Regions from separate parts of the Thermacetogenium phaeum DSM 12270 genome, predicted to be linked through region 1. Evidence: riboswitches for the same ligand, from Rfam matches in the RefSeq annotation. Region 1 holds a riboswitch; each other region holds the start of a gene.
What was found. Region 1 has a riboswitch for cobalamin ahead of cobT (nicotinate-nucleotide--dimethylbenzimidazole phosphoribosyltransferase). Riboswitches for the same ligand answer to the same signal wherever they lie in the genome.
Positions count from the first base shown of each region.

Region 1 (7,454 bases):
ACTCGGCCGCCTCCCCTTGCGACAATCACCGTAAAGGGTAAACTGCGATACCACCAGAAGATCCCCACCCATATCGCAGACCGAATAATTGAATTTTCCCTCACCATCGGGAAATATCCGCAGATTTAAAATCTTCTCGGCGAGGTAACGGGCATCCTCACTGCTGTCATCTTTCCCTACCCCCACCAGGATGACAAGACCGGTGCCAATCGAACGCCTCTCTTTACCCTCTATCTGCACCCAACCTCTGCTCACCCTTTGGACCACAGCTCGCACGACAAACACTCCTTATTTAGGAACAACCCTGTGAACCTCTAGCACATCACTGACACGGCTCACTTTTTGCATAACAGTGTAAAGGTGTTCTATATCACGTATCTCCAGTTTCAGGTTGACGAGGGCCATTTTGTTCTTCTTGGCCCTGGCATTGACGGCATTGATGACGGTCCTGGTATCAGCAATGGTGTTCATGATGTCAGTAGTCAAATGCGGCCTGTCGAGTGCCTTGACTTCAATTTCCACCTGGTACGTCGTCGGGACATCTTCCTCCCAGCTCACATCGATCATTCTCTCCCTTTCCCCTTGAAAGTGGTAAGCTATATTCGGGCAATCCACCCTGTGGACGGATACCCCTCTTCCCCTGGTAATATACCCGATAATCTGGTCACCGGGCAAGGGATTGCAGCAGTGGGAAAGATGTACAGCAAGATTTTTTACCCCCCGGACGCGCACCCCTGTTGATACCGGTGCCCGCTTTTCCGGGACCTTGACCAAAAAGCCGGGTTCTTTTTCTGCGGCGGGGAGCTCAGGAGGCTCTTCTTTTTTCCGGAGCTCATCCCGTACCTTGGCGATTACGCTCAATGGTGAAATCGTCCCATCGCCGATCCCGGCATAGAGATCGTTTTCGGTCTGAAAGCCAAGCCGCTGACAGATGGCATCTTTACCTTCCAGTTTATAAAAGCTGGACGAGTCGTACCCCTGTCTGCGCAGCTCCTTCTCCAGCAGTTCTCTGCCCCGCAGGATGTTATCCTCTTTTTTCTCCTTTTTGTACCACTGCCTGATGCGGTTCTTAGCCTGGGACGTCTTAACGATTGAAAGCCAGTCCCGACTCGGGCCGCCGCTCTGCTTGGACGTCAGGATTTCTACGATGTCCCCATTTTTTAACCGATAATCAAGCGGTACAATCCTGCCGTTGACCTTCGCTCCGATGCAGCGATGACCTACTTCCGTATGGATGCGGTAGGCAAAATCAATGGGAACTGAACCGGACGGCAACTCGACAACATCCCCTTTGGGGGTAAAAACAAACACGACATCGGAAAAAAGGTCAATTTTCAAGGACTCCATAAATTCCCTGGCGTCCCTTAGTTCATGCTGCCATTCCAGAATCTGCCGGAGCCAGGAAAGCTTTTTTTCGAATTCGGGGTCGTTCAGCCGACCCCCCTCCTTATATCGCCAATGGGCGGCGATTCCGTACTCGGCGGTGCGGTGCATTTCGAATGTCCTGATCTGCAATTCAAAGGGCTCACCGAGGGGTCCCACCAAAGTGGTATGCAGCGACTGGTACATGTTCTGCTTGGGCATGGCGATGTAATCCTTAAATCGCCCCGGAATAGGCTTCCACATGGTATGCACTATACCCAGGGTTGCGTAACACTCCTTAACCGTCTCGACGATCACCCTGACGGCCACCAGATCGTAGATCTCTGAGAGGTCCTTCCCCTGATCGACCATTTTCCTGTAGATGCTGTAAAAATTCTTGGGACGGCCGGAGATTTCCGCCTTAATACCCGCTTCCGTCAGCTTTTCGCGGAGCTTTGTGATCACCAAATTGATATAATCCTCTCGCTCTTTGCGCTTTTTAGCGATCCTATCTGCCAGCTCATAGTATTTATCCGGCTCCAGGTAGCGAAAAGCCAGATCCTCCATCTCCCACTTAATCTTGTAAATGCCCAGGCGGTGAGCAACAGGAGCGAAGATCTCCAGTGTTTCCCGCGCTATTTCCCGCTGCTTGGGAACCTCATGGGCTCCCAGGGTGCGCAAATTATGCAGGCGGTCAGCCAGTTTTATCAGTATCACCCGGATGTCACGCGCCATTGCCAGGAACATCTTGCGCAAATTCTCCGCATGCCGGTCTTCCTTCGACTTGTATTCGATCTTTCCCAGTTTGGTCACTCCGGCTACAAGGAAGCGCACCTCTGGTCCAAAATCTGTCTCAATATCCTGCAAAGATGTATTGGTATCCTCCACAACATCGTGCAGCAAACCGGCTACAATAGAGGTTATATCCAGCTGCAGATCTGCCAGAATGCAAGCAACTTGCAACGGATGCTCGATAAAAGCCTCGCCGGAATTGCGAAACTGCCCTCGATGGGCTTCTTTGGCAAAGAGATAGGCGCGCTCCACCAGTTCTCTATCAAAATTCGGGTAGTATTGTTCAATTTTAGCTAATAAGCGCGCCAAACTCATCTGTTAACCCCCTGTCTACTAGATAATATCGTATGTTAGACAAGATGAACCAGTCAAGTGGCGGCTATTTGGGGCGCAAAGGGGGCCTACTCTTCTTGTTTCCGTAACACCCGATGAAAATTCCCATCACAAGCCCGATCAGAACCGTTCCAAAAATCACCAACACCAGAGGCATTTCCGGTATTGTCCAAAAAAAGAATCTGATGGCCACAGGTCCCGCATTCTGCACGGCAAAAACCGCAATGAGAATAGCGAAGGCAAAAATACCCAAAAAAAAGCCAGGCATGATCTCCGTCCTCCAAACCCGAATAATTTCACCTTCATCTGAGATTATTCTCCCTCTGAAGCCGAATTCCTCCCATCTTTTTCCCCCTTCAGTGACAGCATGCACTCTGTTTGTGTGCAATCGGAACAGTCATAGCCGATCCGGCAGGGCTCTACGTGAATCAGCACATGGGAGCCGGGATAAGCCTCCCGAATCTTCTCTTCAATGGCATCACAAATCATATGACTCTCCGAAACATTAAAATGCTGCGGCATCACCAAATGCAAATCAATAAAGCGCTCCGACCCCGCCTTGCGCGTTCTCAGCTCATGATAGCCGACAAAATTTGCCCCGTAAGCGGCTATTATCTCCATGATCCTTTTCTCTTCTTGCGACGGCAGGCTGGTATCCAGCAACGGTAAAAAGGCTTTTCTCGTCAGATCATAAGCCGCCTTAATAATCAACAAGCCGACACCAATGGCAATCAGGGGATCGAACAGTTGAAGACCTGTGACCCATAGCAGCAGCAATCCCCCGGCCACACCCACCGACGTATAAACATCTGTTCTCAAGTGCCAGGCATCGGCCTCCAGAGCAACAGAGTCGGACTCCTGAGCAGTTTTCATCAGGAGTGAAGATATAACCCAATTGATAACAGCAGAAAAACCCATAACAATTAGGCCCCAAAAAGGCGCTGCCACTCTGGCCCCTGTGATCAGCTTGATAACCGCTTCCCTGATAATCCATGCAGCCGCCATAAAGATCAAAATGGCTTCAATTACACCGGAAACGTTCTCAATTTTCCCGTGTCCGTACCGGTGCTCGGCATCAGGCGGTTTGCTGCTTTTGCTAACTGCGAAAAAAGCGATTACTGCTGCTATTAAATCCAGTCCGGAATGGATCGCCTCGGAAAGAACACTGACAGAGTTTATAGCCACCCCTACAGCCAACTTGAAGACTACAAGGACGGTGTTCGAAAGAACCGAAAGCCTGGCTACCTCTACTTTTTTCAATTGTCAGTACCTCCCGGTCGTTTATATATGCGTTTATATAATAATAAAAAGGAACTTCACCAGGGTTTTTAACTTGATGAAGTCCCACGGGATATCTGTGCGAACCCGCTGTCCGTAAAGACCCGGCACAGGCAACGGCCCAGCCTGACATTGTCATAAAGATATTATCATAACGGGCAACAGCAGGCAATTAAATGATAATTGATATCAAAGATAACTCTCTATATCCAGCTCAATGCAAACCCTCGTCGCTAACCCCCGCTTCTTCGAATGTGGCCATTTCTCTGACGATCTTCAAGGCGGCGTCAATTATAGTAAAGGCGAGGGCGGCTCCCGTTCCTTCTCCGAGCCTCATTCTCATATGAAGCATGGGCTCGACTCCAAGCCAGGTAAGCATGATTCTGTGCCCTGGTTCCTCGGATAGGTGAGAGGCGATCATATAATCCACCGCCCGGGGCGCCAATGAACGGGCGATCATGGCAGCAGCACCGGAGATGAAACCGTCGATCACGACCGGAACCCGGGAAGCGGCAGCCCCGAGGATCACCCCGGCCAGGCCGCCGATCTCAAAGCCGCCCACCTTCGCCAGCACATCCAAGCCGTCCCGGGGATCCGGAGTGTTCACTGCAAGCGCCTTCTCTATCAACTGGGCCTTGCGCTGCACACCTTCGGGATTCAGACCCGTTCCCTTCCCCGTCAGAAGAGGCACGGGGAAACCTGTAAATGCCGCCAGGATGGCGGTGCTCGGCGTCGTATTGCCGATACCCATATCCCCCGTGGCCAGCAGCTGGGTGCCCCCCCTGATCTCCTCTGTGGCAATTTCGATCCCCGCCTCTACAGCGGCACGCGCCTGCTCTCTGGTCATAGCAGGCCCCTCAGCGATATTATTTGTACCGGGCCCAATGCGTCGTACGACCAGGCGCGGGTCGTCGACAACTTTGGCCATTCCCATATCGACACAAACCACCCGGGCACCGGCATGCCTTGTTAACACATTAATGGCAGCCCCTCCGTTAAGGAAGCCCCTCACCATTTGCGGTGTTACCTCCTGGGAAGCAGCGCTGACTCCCTCTCTGGCTATCCCGTGATCCCCCGCCATGGTTATCACCGCCTTTTTCTCCAACCAGGGCATTGTTTCCCCGGTGATGCCGGCTATTTTAATCGCCACATCTTCCAGCATTCCCAGGCTGCCCATAGGCTTAATCAAGGCATCCTGGCGCCGACGCGCCCTTGCCTGAGCCTCCTTATCAAGCTCCCCAATTTTTGCAATTGTTTCTTCAAACAACAATTCGATCAGACCCCCTACATTTTTATATTCATTACCGTGCTTCCGGTAGCACGGATTAGCGGCCGGTGATAATGTATCTCTTACCCCTCCGTTACCGGTGACGACCTTGCCTGCGAGTTGTCTTCACAGAGGCTGGTCGGCATGGTATTTCAACCCACAGGCCGGCAAACATGCCGGGCGCACACCAAAAAGTCCCCAGCCACTAATGGCTGGGGACTTTACCATCATCCCTCAGAGAGCCCTGTCGGCAGGCAGGTCTCCTGGCTCCAGGTCATCCATCAACCGCGCCTTCCCGCCCCGGTGTTCCGTGGCAGTGGCCTCCCGCGGCCTGTCCCTGGTTACAGTGGCGGGTCCGCTCAGGACTTACACCTGATTCCCTATTCTCCCGTAACACGGGCACCTGCCAACGTAAAAACTGATTTAATTGTCACCGTTCGTGTCAATTATACCGATGTTTAACAGATAATTCAAGAACAAAAAAAATCAAACACCTTCTCCCCTTAAGCGCCGGTAGTCATACCAGAGCGGGCTGGCTACAAAGATCGATGAATAACACCCGGCCGTCACCCCGATCAGCAGGACAATCATAAAGGTTCTGATGGTCACTCCCCCGAAGAAAATCAGAGCCACCAGACAGAAAAGCACAGCCAGGACGGTGTTGATCGATCGGGCCAAGGTCTGAATGATGCTTTTATGAAAAATCTCATCCAGAAGCTCCCCTTTCTTGCGTTTCTTCAGGTTCTCGCGGATACGGTCAAAAACGACTATGGTATCGTTAATCGAATACCCAACAATCGTCAACAGAGCAGCGATAAACGACCCGTCAACCTCTAATCCCAGAATACTTGTTAATCCCACCGTCACCAGGATATCATGAAAAAGAGCAGAAACAGCTGCCAGCCCCGACAGGAACTCAAAGCGGATGGTAATGTAAACGATCATCAGAGCGAAAGCTATGGCGAGAGCTAAAAGGGCTTTGTTGCGCAATTCCTTTCCGATGGTCGGCCCCACATTCTCGTTGCGCAGCAGCTCGTAACTGCCGAACTTTTCTCGAAGAGCCTGCAAGAGAGAACCGCTCTCCTTCTGAGAGAGGTCCCGGGCTCGGATAATGATGATATTCCCGGCGGCAGTCTGCACATTCGCCTTCTCAACGCCAACGTCCTCTAAAACCGGAAGGACATCCCCTGACTCCACCGCCTTTTTAAATTTGAGTTCGATATAACTGCCTCCTCGAAAATCAATCCCCAGGTTGAGGCCTTTTACGGCTAAGGAGATCAAACCGGGTACGATAACCAACAGCGATATCAGATACCAGTACTTCCTCAACTTGATCAGATTCACTTCAAAGCCCTCCTCCTTTAAACCCCATAGGCCTTCGGATTAACTACCAACCGCGACCGCGCCACCAGATGCAGTACGAATCGGGTAAAGGTGATCGCAGTAAACATGCTCACCAGGATACCGATGCTCAAAGTTATCGCAAATCCTCTGATGGGACCGCTCCCCAGGTAATAAAGGACTCCTGCAGCAATCAATGTCGTCACATTGGCATCCAAAATCGCCCGGAAGGCATTATAGAAGCCCGCATCGATGGCAGAACGCAGGGTTTTTCCGGCCCGCAACTCCTCCTTTAACCTTTCGTAAATAATAATGTTGGAGTCAACCGCCATTCCGATGGAGAGAATGAAACCGGCAATGCCCGGCAAGGTTAAAGTCGCTTTGAACAGGAGAAAAACAGAGATGACGATCAATCCATAAACGATCAGGGAAAGGTTGGCAATTACGCCCGGCCAGCGGTAGTACAAAATCATAAAGATGAATATCAAAGCAACGCCGATGATTCCGGCCTTCAGGCTCCGCTCCAGGGATTCCTTCCCCAGGGTCGGGCCGACGCTCCTCTTTTCCAAAAGCTTCACATTAACGGGAAGGGCTCCGGAGCGCAGCAAAATGGCTTCCTTCTGAGCCTCCTCCAGTGTCTCGTACCCGCCGCTGATGACGGCATTACCATCAGGAATGGGATCCCTCACCACCGGGGCGGTCAAAAGCCTTTCATCCAGGTAGATGGCAATCCTCCTGCCCACATTGGCGGTCGTCACCTCACTAAAAATCCTGGCACCTTCCTTATCGAATTTCAAAACAACTTCCGGTTCGTTATTATTAGGGTTTAACTGAGCACGGGCATCGCTCAGGTATCTTCCGGTCAGGACTGTCTTTCCATCCTCTGTCTTGAATTCCAGCTTGGCCATTCGGCCGAGCATCTCCACAGCTTCTTCCGGATCTTTGACGCCGGGCAACTCGACAATCACCCTGTCGCTGCCCTGCTTCTGGATCAGGGGTTCTGTCAGCCCGTAAGCATTGACCCTATTGTTAAAAATGGCGATCAGCCTATCAATCGAGTCAGCGGTAACCGGCGCCTCTT
Region 1 is NC_018870.1:1,262,838-1,270,291, reverse strand. Features, by position in the region: gene dtd (D-aminoacyl-tRNA deacylase) at 1-276, opposite strand, end outside; gene TPH_RS06260 (RelA/SpoT family protein) at 289-2,469, opposite strand; gene TPH_RS06255 (LapA family protein) at 2,534-2,755, opposite strand; gene TPH_RS06250 (cation diffusion facilitator family transporter) at 2,800-3,747, opposite strand; gene cobT (nicotinate-nucleotide--dimethylbenzimidazole phosphoribosyltransferase) at 3,980-5,035, opposite strand; cobalamin riboswitch at 5,269-5,454, opposite strand; gene secF (protein translocase subunit SecF) at 5,519-6,376, opposite strand; gene secD (protein translocase subunit SecD) at 6,394-7,454, opposite strand, start outside.

Region 2 (7,454 bases), 920 kb from region 1:
CGATGTGGGGGGCGGCCAGTCCGATGAAGGCCACCGGCCCGGCGAAGGCCGTCACCAGAGCTGTGAGGGTGCTGGCGATCAACACAAGAACGACCCTCAGCGACTTGATGTTCACTCCCATACTCCTGGCATAGTCCTCCCCCAGCAACAGGGCATTCAGCGGCTTGCAGAGAAGATAGGAGACAGCCAGCAGCGCTCCGCCCGCCACCGCCAAAACACTCACCTGTTCCCACCCGAAGCCTGAAAAACTCCCCATAGTCCAGAGAACAAAGTTGTGAAGGTTCTCCTTCTCCGCAAGAGCCTCCAGGATGGTGGTTCCCGCCCCGCACACGTAGCCGATCATCAAACCGACGACCAGCAAAGTGACCACCTGCTTGACCCTCCCCGATACAGCCACGATCAGGATGACCACCGCCAGGGCGCCGGCGAAGGCCCCCAGGCTCAGCAGATACGGCGGTATCGTTCCCATCTCCAGGACGACCCCTGTCAGCATCAGGATGGCCACTATCAGGGTGGCGCCGGAAGAGACTCCCAGCACATAGGGATCGACAATCGGATTGCGAAAGAAGATCTGCAGCAGCAGGCCGCTGACAGAGAGCGCCGCTCCCCCGAGGATGGCAGCCAGGGTACGGGGCAAGCGGATATCCCATACCACCTTATCGTAGACAGCGTTCTCTCCCTGGCGGAGCAGAACCCGCACCAGATCGTGCAAGGAGATCCGAACCGACCCCAGCACAATGTTTAAAACCGCAAACAGGATCAGCATCGCCACAAACAGAACAAAAAGCAACGGCATCTTGTTCCTCTTGTCAAGACGGAATGCGATCAACAACACCTCCTCCGAGGACCCCATTAAAATCATGTCCCTAGAGTATAACCTGTTGTTTGACCTTAAGCCGGCGGTAGCTTCAAGAAGTGTTTTAATTGATAACCCGGGAAAAGAGCCGGGTGGAAAATAGCCGCCAGGTCCTCGATCACCTCATCGGTTTTATCCAAAGACTGCCAGTACCAGGGCTGGTAACCCCATACGTTGCCTTTCTTGAGCACCGGCAAATCCGCCATAAGTCTCGACTGGTCGGTGATGTGGGCAATCGTATTGCGGCCAAGGTTCATCATGGTATCATCGATATAGATATCCGCCTCTTTGCCCAGGGCATAATACTCCTCAAAGGTAATCGCCCTGCTGCCTGTTCCTTTATTGCCTTTAAAAAGGTAATCACCTCCGGCCATGGCGATCATCCTGGCCACATAGGAATCTGCGGCAGGAACATAAGCCTTACCCTGGTAAATCAACCCCCATATAACCTTCGGTTTGTCTTTGACCTTGGCCACCTTCGCCGTGATTTCTGCGATCCTTTTCTCGGCACCATCAAAGAAATCAGATGCCTGCTGCTCCTTGTCATAGAAAGCGGCGATAAACTTGATCCACTCGAGCCTTCCCAAGGGATCATTTTCCAGCCATTCATTGTCTACAGCTACCGGAATGTTTAGCTCCTCCAATTTCTGCAGCGCCCGGGCATCATTAGGCCCTCCTGTGGACATGAAAACGAGATCCGGTTTCAAGGCCACGATCTTGTCGTAATCCAAAGGCCCCATCCCGCCTCCAACCAGCTGAATGCTGCCGCTCTCCATCCCCGCCTTGACCTGATCGATATACCACTGATCCTTTTCAGTGGTCACTCCGACGATGCTGCCCAACACGCCCAAAGGCCTCATCAGGGAAGCCTGGGTTGTAGAAGTTATCACAACCCTTTTCACCGGAGTATAAACCACAGGCAGGTTTTTATATTCGGACGGTACTTTTTGGCCCCTGGGAACCAGGAGCATGACTCGCTTATTGCCGTCGGTGACCTTTTTACAGCCGTCAGCAAGGTTCTCAATCTTAAAACCCCTGGCATATTTCAAGGTGACAGCACCAGCTACTGACGCCTTGTCTGCCTTGCTGCAGCCTGCCAGTAAAAACAGAGATAAAAGCACGCTTATGACAACCAAGAGCTTTTGCAACGACCTCGACATAAAATCAAACCTCCTCATTTGTGGTTATGACATAGTAAGGATCTGCCGTTCAAATAAACCTAAAGGATAACCGGCCCTTCCCTAGGGGTCGTAGCTATCCTGTTCATCTGACGAAATTCTTCACCGACCAGACGATCTGGGCAGATTCAAGCTCATCCAACTCCAGATATCCGGCCTTCATGGCTTCGGCAATTTTGCGCGCCAGTCCCATCCTGGGATAACCCTTTTCCGTGTCGATGACCAGGCTTTTTATCCCCTCTGCGGCAATTTTCCGGGCCATACGCAGGGCGTCATCGACAGGATCGCCTCCATTCAGCGCTACATTGGCCCTTCCATCAGTCACGAGGATAATAAAGGGTATCGTCTGGGGATCTCTGAGCATTGCCACCTTGAGCACCTCGTATCCCCTGTACAGTCCGGCCGCAAGCGGTGTCCTCCCTCCTGTGGGCAGGTCTCTCAGTTTTTTCTGTGCCAGGTCAACGCTTCTGGTCACTCCGAGGAGGAGTTCCGCATCGTTCTTTCTAAAAGAGATCATCCCAACCCTATCCCGCTTTTGATAGGCATCGGTTAGCAGCGACAAGACCGCACCCTTCACGGCCCTCATCCTCCGGTTGGCCCCCATTGATCCGCTGGCATCGACCACAAAGAGGATGGTGCTGCCGGTTCGGCGTTCCCTGATCTTTTCTCGAAAATCGGAATTACAAATTGCCAGCGCCACGCCGTCCTTTTCCCTTTGCCTCTGGAACGGTGCCGCCGCCCGGATGGTGGCGTCAAAGGCAATATCCCGCGGCTTTCCCCTGGGGAAACAATATTTTACATACCTCCCCTCCCTACCCTTAGTCGCGGACAGGCTTCTCTTTCCACTTCCTCTGCGCTGCAGCCTGTCTTGCGGCCTGATCTCCCACGGGACAACGGCAAAGATCTCGCCCGGCTCTTCGACATTTTCCTCGCTTCCGAATGCTCCTGCCTGCTGACTGCCGTTTTTACCTCCATCCATTTCACCACTACCTGCCGGAGAATCTCCGCCGTTCTCCGGTTCCTGATTGAGATTCTGGTATTCCTGTGTGACGCTCTCATCCCTGCTCCGATCTCCTTCCGGGAGATCGGCACCCCTCTTCCGCTCATCGGTTTCATCAATCGGAGGCTCCTGTTCCTGCAGACAGATGCAGGTCTGGTTTCTTTCTCTAACCCTGTGGGGCAGCGCATATCGCGCAGCCTCTTTAATATCCTCGATGATAATGCGGTTCCTGCCGCAGATGGCTGCAATGGACTTTGCGGTTTCCACAATGGCAATTTCCGCCCGGTGACCGGCACAATTCCCTTTCTCCGCCATCTCGCCAGCCAGACTCATAGCATGCTCGGTGACCTGCACCCTTTCCAGCCTCTCACGCGCCTGAGCGATGCTTGCCCTGATCTCTTCGCTTTCCTTCTGCCACTTTTTCACATAGCCCGCCGGGTCCCTTTCATACTCAAGCCTCCTTTTGATGACATCCTTCCTTAAGGCCAGATCCTCCAGTCCCTTGACTTCGACATAAAGCCCAAACCTGTCGAGTAACTGCGGCCGCAGCATCCCCTCCTCGGGGTTCATGGTTCCCACCAACACAAATCTTGACGGATGGCTGTAAGATATCCCCTCCCGCTCAACCCGATTGACCCCTGAAGCAGACACTTCCAGGATGCAATTGACTATATTCTCGGGCAACAGGTTAACTTCATCGACATAAAGGATGTTCCCGTCGGCTTTCTGGAAGATCCCCGGTTCGAAGGCCTTCTTCCCTTCCTTGACCGCTCTCTCCAGATCCAGGGTCCCCACCAAGCAGTCTTCGGTCACATTGAGCGGGAGTTCCACCACTTTTATCCCGGGCAACAAAGCTGCCAGCCCCCGGACAAGGGTGGACTTGGCGGTTCCCTTCTCTCCGGAGATCAGCACCCCACCGATCGACGGGTTGACTGCATTCCAGATCAGAGCCTTTTTGACAGCATCCTGCCCTTCCACAGCAGCGAACGGAAAGACCAAGTTGTGTCCCACCTGAGATTCACCCTCTCGCGCTACTGTAAATCATTTCCTCGACCTTGGAGAAGTCGATGATACCCTCCTCAAAGGGTTTCCTCCTCATCCTGTGCGGCAATACCAGTGAGGCGGCTTTGAGCATATCCTCAAAGGTAACACTCTCCCGATTATTGAATGCCGCAATAGTGATTGCCGCCTTGATCATGTAGATATCGGCTCTGTGGCCGTCAACATCCATGGCAATCGATATCTTGGCAGCTATTTCCAGCATCTCATCGCTGCACGACACCTCCGGCAGGCGCAATTTTGCCGCTTCAATCCGGTGGCTGAGCTCCTGCTGCGCCTCTTGGTACGCTGTAGCGAAAGACTCCGGATCCTGTTCGTACTGGAGTCTCCTTTTGATCACCTCGGCCCGGGTAACCGGATCCTTCTCCCCGGTCACATCCACCACCAGACCGAATCTGTCCAAAAGCTGTGGCCGCAAATCACCCTCCTCGGGATTCATCGTCCCCACCAGAACAAATCTTGAGGGGTGGCTGTAGGAGATCCCCTCCCTCTCGATGGCATTGACCCCCATGGCGGCAGCGTCAAGCAGAAGATCCACAACATGATCCTCCAGCAAGTTCACTTCATCGACATAGAGGATATTGCGATTGGCCTGGGCCAGGATCCCCGGTTCAAACCTCTTCTCTCCTGTTTTGATGGCATGTTCGATGTCCAGCGTGCCGACTACCCTATCCTCGGTGGCGCTGATCGGCAGCTCCACAACCCTCATCTTCGATTTCCTTACTGCCAGTCTTCCTTCCTTGCGCTTCCTCTCCCGGCAGGTATCACACATGGCGCTTTCGTCATCGGGATCACACCCAAACATACAATCCGCCACCTGCTTCCTTTCCGGCAGCAACTCGGCCAGAGCGCGCACTGCTGTGGATTTGGCCGTCCCCTTTTCACCCCTGATCAATACACCGCCCAGCAGAGGATTGATCACATTTAGAATAAGGGCTTCCTTCATCCGCTCCTGGCCAACAATGGCGGTAAATGGAAAACACCTTTTTGTGCCGTCCATGGTTACATCTCCTCCAATGCTGCTCCCAATTTATAATCGGGCATCTTTCTGCCAGCCGCTCTCGCTCTTTCGGTTCAGACAAGGCCTCTTTGCCGACTCCTGCCAGTTCAGCCGCACCTTCCAGTGCGGGTTGCCAGATTACCCAGCGTGCCTGGCAGGCCTCCCCGGGTAAGAGCGTTGACTTTTCCTCCATCTACCCGCCGCATAGACTGTCACCCATAAGCCTCCGCCCATGCCGGGCGCACATAAATAAATCCCGGCCTCCATGGGCCGGGATCGCAATTCAACCATAATTAAACAGCCAGCTTGGACCTCTGGATGGGAGGCGCTCAAGTCGAAACTCCAGGCAGGTCTACTGGCTCATAGCTCATCGCTGGCTTCCACCTTCCCAGATATCACTATCCAGTGGTTTTTTGGAGCAGCTCGCTATTCACAGTGGCCCCACCGCTCAGGACTTTCACCTGATTCCCTATTCTCCCCGGCTGCTCACACCGGGGCACCTGGAGCCTTATTTAATTATTTAATTGTGTGATACCACTTCAGAAATAGCGATTTAGTCGTCCAGGCAAGTGCACCTCTAATAGGCTGACAGCCAAAAAGAACACTAAATATCGGCTTTCCATGAACTCAAATGGACTTTTTGCAGCAGTACTTATTTGTTATTTATCATTTGTATTATATACATCTCCGGTTTTGTTATCAAGAGGTACAGGTTACTACGGGTAATTCATAGGCAGCATCAACTACAAGATGAAGCTTATAGCCAAACCACGAAACTACTTTCTCCCACAGTGTGAACATACAGCATATCTTCCGCCATACGAGCTACAGATCCTCCAGGTCTCTAAATAGCGCTGTCTTTGCCTTTTGGATCTCTTCGTCGGCAATGTCGCCGCTCCGCACGCTGCCAAACAGAGAGGGTTTGGCTTTCTTTTGGCCGGTCCTCGCAGCTATGTTATGAAGGATGTCCCGCTTGCCTCTTTTAAACGTTCCACGTTCGGCGTTCTGCGTTCGAGGTTGAGGGTTCGATGTGCCGCTTTTCTTTTCTCGGGGAGCTGTAAGTTGGTTCACCTGCCAGGCTTCGATGTCAAATCGATTAAGGCGTAGGCTTCGGGGAAGAAGAGCTGTTATTTCCGCTGACCGGGAACCTGCCTGCCCTAGGGAATATAATTCTTCAAGATACACTTACTGAATGAACCTGCTCAGCTCCTCCCAGATGATGCTCCGGGCTTCTTCCAAGGAGCCGACGACAAACAGCCGGTCCAGCACCCGGTCCAGCGCATCCATGTCGGTCAGTTGCGGCACCTTTTCCTGTATGGCCGCAGAATCCGCTCCAAACCTGCAAGCCAGGTACCTGCATATGACCTCCTGCTTGGCTTTAATTTTACCTTCCACAAGGCCTTCCGCAAGGCCTTCCGCACGGCCTTCGGCACGACCTTCGGCACGTCCTTCCGCAAGGCCTTCCGCACGGCCCTTTTCATGCCAGCTGGTGGTTATTTGCATAATGGCATCAACCTCCTTTTTGTCCATTTTACCCAATTCCCGGTAAAGTTGTTCTTCTTCCTCGCGGTCCAGCTTCAGGTAGGTCTCGAAAAAGGCGGCCAGCAACTCCATCCGCGCCGGGTCCAGCTTCATCCGGGCCAGCATGCGCAGGAATTCCAGCTTTACTCGAACCCTTTCTCCCGGCCTGAAGCCCATTTTGCTTAACAGCGCCGCTGCTACCGGATTATCACTATGAATGTACTCCCGCCAGTCAAGTTTCTTTAACTCCAGCTTGTAAAACCGGAAATTTAGAACATCCAGGAAGGGAAAGACAATCTCGAAGCTGTCCGGTTCATCCCGTACCCGGTCGTAGCCAAATACGGCCACCGGCAATATCTTCCGCCGGTGCTTCTCGTATAACCGGCTGAAGTAAACGAACATCCGCTCGTTAAAGTTCTTTTGGACGTACGATTGCGGTTCAATGTGTACCAGAATCAAACCGGGCTGGCCCTTAAGCCTTGTTTCCACCAGAATGTCCACTTCATGTCTTTCACCGGCTGCAACGTCGGTGAAGATTTCTTGCTGGAGAAATCTGATCTGGGTCAGGTCAATGGAACGAGCAGCTTCCGGAAAGAACAACTCCATGAACTCGGCGAAAAAGCTCTCCAAAAGTTCTTTGAACAAACGATCATGGTCAATTTGATTTTCTGTCATCTGACGGTTCTCCCGTTAAATCGTTGTAACGAGCACACCCGGTCTTTTCAGTTTTCGTGACACTTTAAGTATACCAGGGTTTTTGCCGGCAAACAATTTTCCCTGACCAGTTTCTTCAAGATAATGCAACAGTTTGGCGAAATCCATCTGTTCCAAAGCCCAGGT
Region 2 is NC_018870.1:341,586-349,039, reverse strand. Features, by position in the region: gene TPH_RS01740 (FecCD family ABC transporter permease) at 1-835, opposite strand, end outside; gene TPH_RS01735 (ABC transporter substrate-binding protein) at 892-2,016, opposite strand; gene TPH_RS01730 (magnesium chelatase subunit D family protein) at 2,120-4,045, opposite strand; gene TPH_RS01725 (ATP-binding protein) at 4,053-5,093, opposite strand; cobalamin riboswitch at 5,422-5,612, opposite strand; gene TPH_RS01715 (Rpn family recombination-promoting nuclease/putative transposase) at 6,279-7,289, opposite strand.
Region 2: linked by a shared signal. The riboswitch ahead of TPH_RS01725 (ATP-binding protein) and the one ahead of cobT (nicotinate-nucleotide--dimethylbenzimidazole phosphoribosyltransferase) in region 1 are both predicted to bind cobalamin.

Region 3 (7,454 bases), 730 kb from region 1:
TTCACCAGTGACGCCGTAAACCCGCCAACCTGGGCGGGAAAGGCCAGGGCCAGCTGCAAAGAGGTGGTGACATAGGTCAGGAGGTCACCCAGCATGGCCGCCAGGAAAACCCCGAGCCACAGCGGTGCCTTCAGCCGGCAGCAGAGCTTATAGATATAATAGGCAACGAAGGGTCCCACCACCGCCATGGAAAAGGCGTTTGCCCCAAGGGTGGTGATACCCCCGTGGGCCAGCAGCAGGGCCTGGAAAAGCAGCACTATGCACCCCAGAACGCTCATGGCCGCAGGCCCGAAGAGTATCGCCCCGAGGCCGACGCCCGTCGGGTGCGAGCAGCTGCCGGTCACCGAAGGGATCTTCAGGGCGGACAGCACAAAGGCAAAGGCCCCCGCCACCCCCAACAGCATCTTCAACTGCGGGTGCCGCTCTACCGTTTTTGAAATGGAGAACATCCCGACCAGGATAAAGGGAATCGTGAGAAGCCACCAGAAAAGGCACCACTTTGCCGGCAAAAATCCTTCCATGATGTGCATGGCATAGGCAGCAGCAGGTGCCTGCAGCAAAACCACGACCAAAAGCGCTACCAGGATCGGCTTCTTCGGCCGCCGGAATACCGCCTTTCTTAAACACCTCCGGAAAAGCACGAAGCTCACTCCCCCCTAGTTTTTTACCATCTCCAGCCCTTACAACCCGCCTCCTGTGAACAGGCCTCAAGGCCAACATCAACAACCCCTACAAAACGATGCGGCGGACAATCATAAAAACCACCTCCCTATCCCCGGCAGGCAGCAGGCCGCTGCGGAATCGTTTCCGAGTCCTCGCTTCCGGGGCTTTATCAGGCCGCCTCTTCTCGCAGCAGGTGCAACTTAGGGCATCGGCACTTACCAAAGGCAACATGGCGGCCTCATCCCAAAAAACAGGAACATCGTCCTTTTCTGGACGGTGCCGACAGGGGCACGGATCTCATGTTTTGAACACCCCCGCCAGCAGCCCTGCCAGCTCCCGAACCAGCAGTTCGTTTTCCCGGCGCCCCTTGACGGCCACCCTGATGAAGCGTTCATCCAAAAAGGCAAAGTTGCTGCAGTCCCGCACCAGGATCCCCCTTTGGGCGAGCCTTTCGGCAACAAAGGGCGCCGAAAGGGGTGAAGCCAGCTCTATCAGGAGATAGCTTGCTTCTGAGGAATAAACCCGGATCCCCGGCAGGGCCGAGAGGGCGGCCGCCAGCCGCGACCTCTCCTCTTCGACTAAGTGGCGCGATCGGAAGGCATACCCTTCATCCTGCAAAGCGGCCAGAGCCGCAGCCTGGGCAAGGCCGTTGACCTGCCAGGGGGGATGGAACCGCGCCAGAAGAGAGATGGTCTCGGGATGGGCGATGCCGCAGCCGAGGCGCAGTCCCGGTATGGCAAAGAACTTCGTCAGGGACTGCAGAACGAGAAGCCGCCTGCTGGCAGCGGCCGCCGTCCCTGCGGTCAGCTCCCGCCAGCGGGGGTGAAAAAGCAGAAACGATTCATCGACCACGGCAAAAACCCCTTCGGCCTCGCAGAATTCAAGAAAGGTCTCCAGAACCTGCGGCGGGATCAGGCTACCCGTGGGGTTGTTGGGGTTGCAGAGGAAAACCAGCTCGGCACCCCGGGCAGCCCGCATCAAGGATTGCGTACCGGGGATGAACCCCTTGACCGGCTCCAACCGGAGCATTTTCAGTCGCCCTCCCCAGGCTCTGGCCGCCAGCTCATACTCCCGAAAGGTCGGGGCAGGGATGAGCACGGTGCGCGGTCGGAGGGCGATGAAAACCAGATAGATGAGCTCCACGGCGCCGTTGGTGAAGATCAGCTGCTCCGGCCGAACCCCGAAAAAGGGGGCATACCTTTCTTTTAAAGACCGGCAACCCGGCTCCGGGTAAACGGTGGCGTACTTTAGCCCGTCCCGCAGCAGGGAGGCAACCCCCGGCGAAGGGCCTAAAGGGTTGACATTGACGCTGAAATCCAGGAAATCCTCCGGGCGCCTTCCGTACCGCCCCGCCATCAGAGTCAGGTCACCCCCGTGTTGATGCCTCTGCACGGCACCCACCTCCCCTCCGGCCGGAGATTTTCCCCGGAAAGCGCGGCCCTCCCCCTACCAGGCGTAGGGGGTAGCAGGCCTTCAACTCCGGAAAGCGTTCAAGGATCCTGCAGGTGAAACCGCAGTCCCTTTCCATCCCCGGCGCCACCAGCACCCCGGCCACGGTGCCGCTGTGGGCCACATTGACACCATAGGCGCCCAGCCTGCCGGCAAAATCGATCAGCTCTTCAAGGCGGGGCTTGGGGAGAATCCTCTGGTGTGCCAGAGTGCTCATCGTTGCCCCCTGTCCCAGAAGAACCGGGTCCCCTTGAAGCAGCCCCTGCCGGACGAGATCCAAAGCGCGCTCCACCTGGGGCTCGTTCTCCCTGTTCAAATCACGCAAGTCCGGGCGCCTGTTGAACCCCAGGGTATCCACCCGGCCACCAAAGTCGAGAACTAGGATGCCCAAGGAAAGGGGGTTTCCCAGCCCCTCACGAAGCCGCCCCCTGACGTGGTCAAAGAGAGCGATGCCGGGCAGGAACGTCCCGTCGGAGGGCTCGATGGAGAGGGCAATCCGGGCTATTAAAGCTGGATCCGGCCGGATCCCCAGGGCCGCTGCCACGGCATAACAGCCGGCAGCCAGGTCGGCGGTGCTGCTGGCCATCCCTTTGCCCACAGGGATAGTGGAGGCAACCTCAATCACCGCCCCGAAATCCTCGCAGCCACACCAGTCGAGCAGCTTCCGCACCGCCCGTGCCGTTTTCGAGCGCCCTGCCGGATAAGCATCCCTGAGCGAGGGGCCGACATGAACGGTAACCCTGCTGAACCAGTTGACCGGACAGGTCACCAGGAAATTAACCCCTTGTAGCGTACCCTGCACCAGCTCCCCGCAGGAACCCGGCATCAGGGCAGTTCCCTGCAAGATCATCGCCAACCCCCTCCGGGAAAGATGTTGCTTCCGCCGGCAAGCAGGAAGAGGGCATAATAGAGGAACAGAAACAGGAACAGCACAGCGTCGACCAGCCTTACGGCTGCAGCGATCTGAGACCTCTCCAGAGGCTGCAGGGGATCCCCCAGATGCGCTCTTAGCGAGGGGATACCCTGATAGTAATTGAGGCCTCCCAGCCGGATGCCCAGGGCGCCTGCCACCGCCGCTTCCGGATAGCCACTGTTGGGGCTTGCGTGTTTCCTCCCGTCCCTCCAGGTGACGGACAGGGCGCGGCGCCAGTCGTAACCGAGGAGAAAAGCACCGGCCACCAGAAGAAGTACGGTAAGGCGGGCGGGGAGGAAATTGGCAACATCGTCCAGCCTGGCGGCAAACCAGCCGAATTCCCGGTACCTCTCGTTTCGGTAGCCCACCATGGAATCCAGAGTATTGATCACCCGGTAGGTCAAGGCCAGGGGAACCCCACCGACGGCGAAGTAGAAGAGGGGAGCGATAACCCCGTCGGAAATGTTCTCCGCCACGGTTTCCACTGTAGCCCTGGTGATCTCCCCCTCATCCAGGTGCTCCGTATCCCTGCCCACGATCAGCCCCAGCCGCTCCCGCGCCGCTTGGAGATCGCCATCCTGAAGAAATTCCAGAACCCGGCGGGCCTCCCGCTTCAGGCTGTTCGCTCCAATGGTGCTCCAGAGGAAAAACCCTCCTGCTGCCGCCGCCAGAAGCGGGCTCTCTCTCTCCAGAAGGGCCAGCAAAAGTGAGCTGATGATGCAAACAGGCGCAGCGCTGACCAGAACGAGAACGGCACCCGCCAGGCGCCGGCTAGCGCTAGAAGCGGCATCCCTATACAGAAGACCCTCCAATCCGGCGATCGCTTTTCCCAGCAGGGCCACCGGGTGGAACCGGCTCTCCGGGTCACCGATCAAGAGATCCAGCCCAACTGCCAGCAGAAGCGTTCCTCCAGCCGTTATTCCGAACATGCCACCACAACCCCAAATTGAAAACCCCGGCCTACACAAGACCGGGGCTGCAGCCACCAAAAACGGGTGAGCAAGCGGACAACCTCCCTATCTAGCGTAGGACATCGGTGTCCCCGGTACAGGCAGGTTTCCTGGCTCGGGTGCATTCCCACCCTGCGCCTTCCCATCCAGCACCCAATATCCCCTTCTGCAGTCGGGAGCGGATGCCTTCTTGAGCCGGCTCCGGCCCTCCGCGGGATATCAAGTGTCGGACAGTGGCACCTTGCAGGGGGGCTTCCCCTCACAGTGACGCGATCGCACCGGATTCGCACCGGTTTCCCTTTTCAGCCTTTATTGCTAAAGGCCACCTGTCCGGATATGGATTTATTCCTTTTTATTTATTTATTTTGCCGTGCCCAAACAATTCTCCTGCCAGGCTAGAAAAAATTTTTTTGTAGCCGCTTCCATCCCGCTTCTCTTACCACCGCAACAACAGGATTGATAATATTATCACAGCAGTCAAAAAAGGGCAACGAGGCAAAATTCACCCTCACCAAATCCAGGAGGGAGACTGCTGACCGACCCCAGAATCATGGGCACTTCGGTGATTTAACGGCCATTCACCCGAAAAAATTGCGATTCTATTCTCATATCTTAAAGCGCTCCACCTGCTCTTCCAGGTTTTTGGCCACTTTTAATACTTCCTGGGCGTTAGCCGCTATCTCTTCGGTGGAAGCCGACAGTTCTTCAGCCGAGGCCGATATCTGCTGGGCCGAAGCCGATGTCTCCTCTGATACCGCACTGATGCTCTGAACTCGATCCAGTATCGTGTCCTTGGCCCTGAGGGTCAAGTCCATATGGCGGTAAGTTTCTTCGATCTTCGGCATTATTGCCGCAACCGAAGCCAGGATATCATCAAAGGACCTGACCGTGTTGTTCACACTCTCCAATTGCTCGACAACCTGTTTGTCGACGCTCTCCGACGTGTTCACCACTTCATTTGTCTCAGCCGCAATGGTGCCCAGCAGGCCCTTGATCTTTTCTGAAGAAGCGCGGGATTCTTCGGCCAGCTTACGGACCTCCTCCGCCACAACGGCGAAACCGCGGCCGGCTTCCCCGGCACGCGCCGCTTCAATGGCGGCGTTCAAGGCCAGGAGATTCGTCTGGTCGGCTATACTGTTGATCACTTCCAGTATTTCACCGACCTGATTGACGGAGTTGCTTAAGACGGTCAGCTTCTCGACGACACCTTTGAAGGCTTCATGCACGCCGTTGATGGAGGCGATAAGAACGTCCAACTCTTTCTTGCCCACTCCGGCCAGCCTGGAGGCCTCTTCGCTGCCGTCCTTGACGTTGCCGAGTTCGTTTTCTACGTTCTCCAGATGATGGGCTATGTTTTCTGTAAGCTTGAGGATCTCCTGCAGATGCTCCGCCTGTTCTGAGGCACCTGCAGCCACCTGCTCAATGGCTTTGGCCGCTTCACTGGAGGAGGAGGCGATCTCTTCTGAGGCAGCGCTTAGATTTTCTGAATTGCCGGACAGGATTTTGGCGCTATCTTTGAGGTCCGATAAAAGCGGCCTGATGCCGGCCTGTATCCCATCCACCGCCCGGGCCAGCTTCCCTATCTCGTCCTTCATATTGAGAAACTTCTCCGGCACAAGCTGCGTGAAGTCACCACCCGCTATGTGCCCCAGATGTTTCTCTACCACGATCAGAGGAGTGGCAATGGTTCTTGCCATTACGTAAGTCAGCAAGAGAGCAATGATTATTATTACCACAGATAAAGTCAGCAGTGAATGCTTAAGGCTGGACACTTCTTCCAGCACCTCGGCTGCAGGGGCGGTGACCGCCAGTGACCAGCCGGTACTTTTAACCGGTGCATAGGCCATGATCCTTTCCTGACCCTGGAATGTATATGTGCTGACCCCTTCCTCCCCCCTCGCCATCCTTGAGACTGCCTCTGCCAGGAGAGAATTGTCGGACCCCGCCTGCTCAATCAGGTTTTCCTGGGACAATACCCTCTCAATGTCCTTATGGGCAATGGTCTTGCCGTTGCCGTCAACAGCAAAGGCATAACCGGTACGGGCGTAAGTAACGTCGGCCACCAAGTTGCTGAACATGGTGGCGTCCACCAGACCGACCAGTACACCGGTTATCTCGTTGGTGGCATAGTGGCGTATCGGTGCTGCATAGGCGAATACTACGGAATCATCATCTCTGCTGACGATCGTGCTGGAGACGGCAGTCTCTCCACTAAGGGCAATCTTAAAGTATTCCCGATCGGCGATGTTGGCCTTGCCGCCGTCGGAAAAGAATGTGTTCCCATCCCTGTCGGCAATGCCGAACTGTTTGAAGCCGAGTTCAGCTGCAGTTTGCATTTCGCTGCGAAGGGCTGCCATTTTTTCATCCAGTTTTGCTTCGCGTTCACCCCACCTGCCGCGGATAACATCTTGGGCGGCAACGCTTTTCACCAGGCAAAGCCGCGCCTGGATCCTGCTGTCCTGGGTCTCAGCGGCCTGCTTAGCCACTTTGAGCATGGCGTCCTTAGCCTCTATTTCCAGAGCTTGCTCTGTGCGCCTCTCACTCATCAACGACAGGACAAGGCACCCGATTAGAACAACCAGCCCGAACAAAACAGTCATCCTCACTTGCAAGCTTCCCATAAGTTTTTCCTTCATACCACCGGTCGCTCCTGCTCGGCGGAGCGATTTTTCCCCCTTTCTTAGAATCTTAGAAAGCATTTTCTCGGAAGATGTCCGTTGAGGTGAGCATTACTCCTTCCCACACATGGGTTAATGTGCCCTGGTATTCTGGTAACTGGCGTATCCCCGACTATTTCCCGGACGTCGAATATGTCCACGCCGTAAAGTTCGCCCGCCAGATCGAAAACTACCAGTTTTTTACCATCGGACCATCCCTTATTTCATGCTACAGCAAGCCGCATACCCCATGTTCGCCGGAGCACGGGCCAACTGCGGCGAAAGCAGAGATAAAGCCTATCAGGCGAGGCAATGCCGTGGCTGTGAAACCCTCTGCAGGGTCACCCGCCGGCTTTCTTTTAATTTTTTAAATTCAACGGTCAAGAAATAACCTCAAATGAAAAAACCTCTTCGGTTTCCAGGGGAAATCAGGAAATTACGAGGAAGGCCTGAAACTCATGGAGGTAAAAACACACGGATGGAGATGATTATACATTTTTTCTGAAAATTGGTTTGGTTGTCAAATAATGCCCCCCCCCCCCCATGGGTTATTCTGTGATATCTGGTATTATATAGCATTATGATTACCCCCTCTAGGCTCTCGGTAATATGCATTATTTAAAATTCTCATCCTTGAGCGGACGGGCTTTCCTGGTGGAGTTTAACGCCAAATAATATTATAATTGGACAAAGTTTGGCATTATTCCTGCCGTTGGTAATTCAACAAATCAGAAATCCTTTGGGCAGGAGAAAGTTTAACTTGCTCTTTATCTTTAGAGCTTAAAGGATAAAACCTTTTTTCGTTCCTCTGTCGGAGCCGCA
Region 3 is NC_018870.1:530,185-537,638, reverse strand. Features, by position in the region: gene TPH_RS02620 (energy-coupling factor ABC transporter permease) at 1-641, opposite strand, end outside; gene cobD (threonine-phosphate decarboxylase CobD) at 961-2,055, opposite strand; gene TPH_RS02610 (GHMP family kinase ATP-binding protein) at 2,030-2,962, opposite strand; gene cbiB (adenosylcobinamide-phosphate synthase CbiB) at 2,959-3,954, opposite strand; cobalamin riboswitch at 4,059-4,320, opposite strand; gene TPH_RS02600 (methyl-accepting chemotaxis protein) at 4,581-6,611, opposite strand; gene TPH_RS14615 (chemotaxis protein CheW) at 6,656-6,829, opposite strand.
Region 3: linked by a shared signal. The riboswitch ahead of cbiB (adenosylcobinamide-phosphate synthase CbiB) and the one ahead of cobT (nicotinate-nucleotide--dimethylbenzimidazole phosphoribosyltransferase) in region 1 are both predicted to bind cobalamin.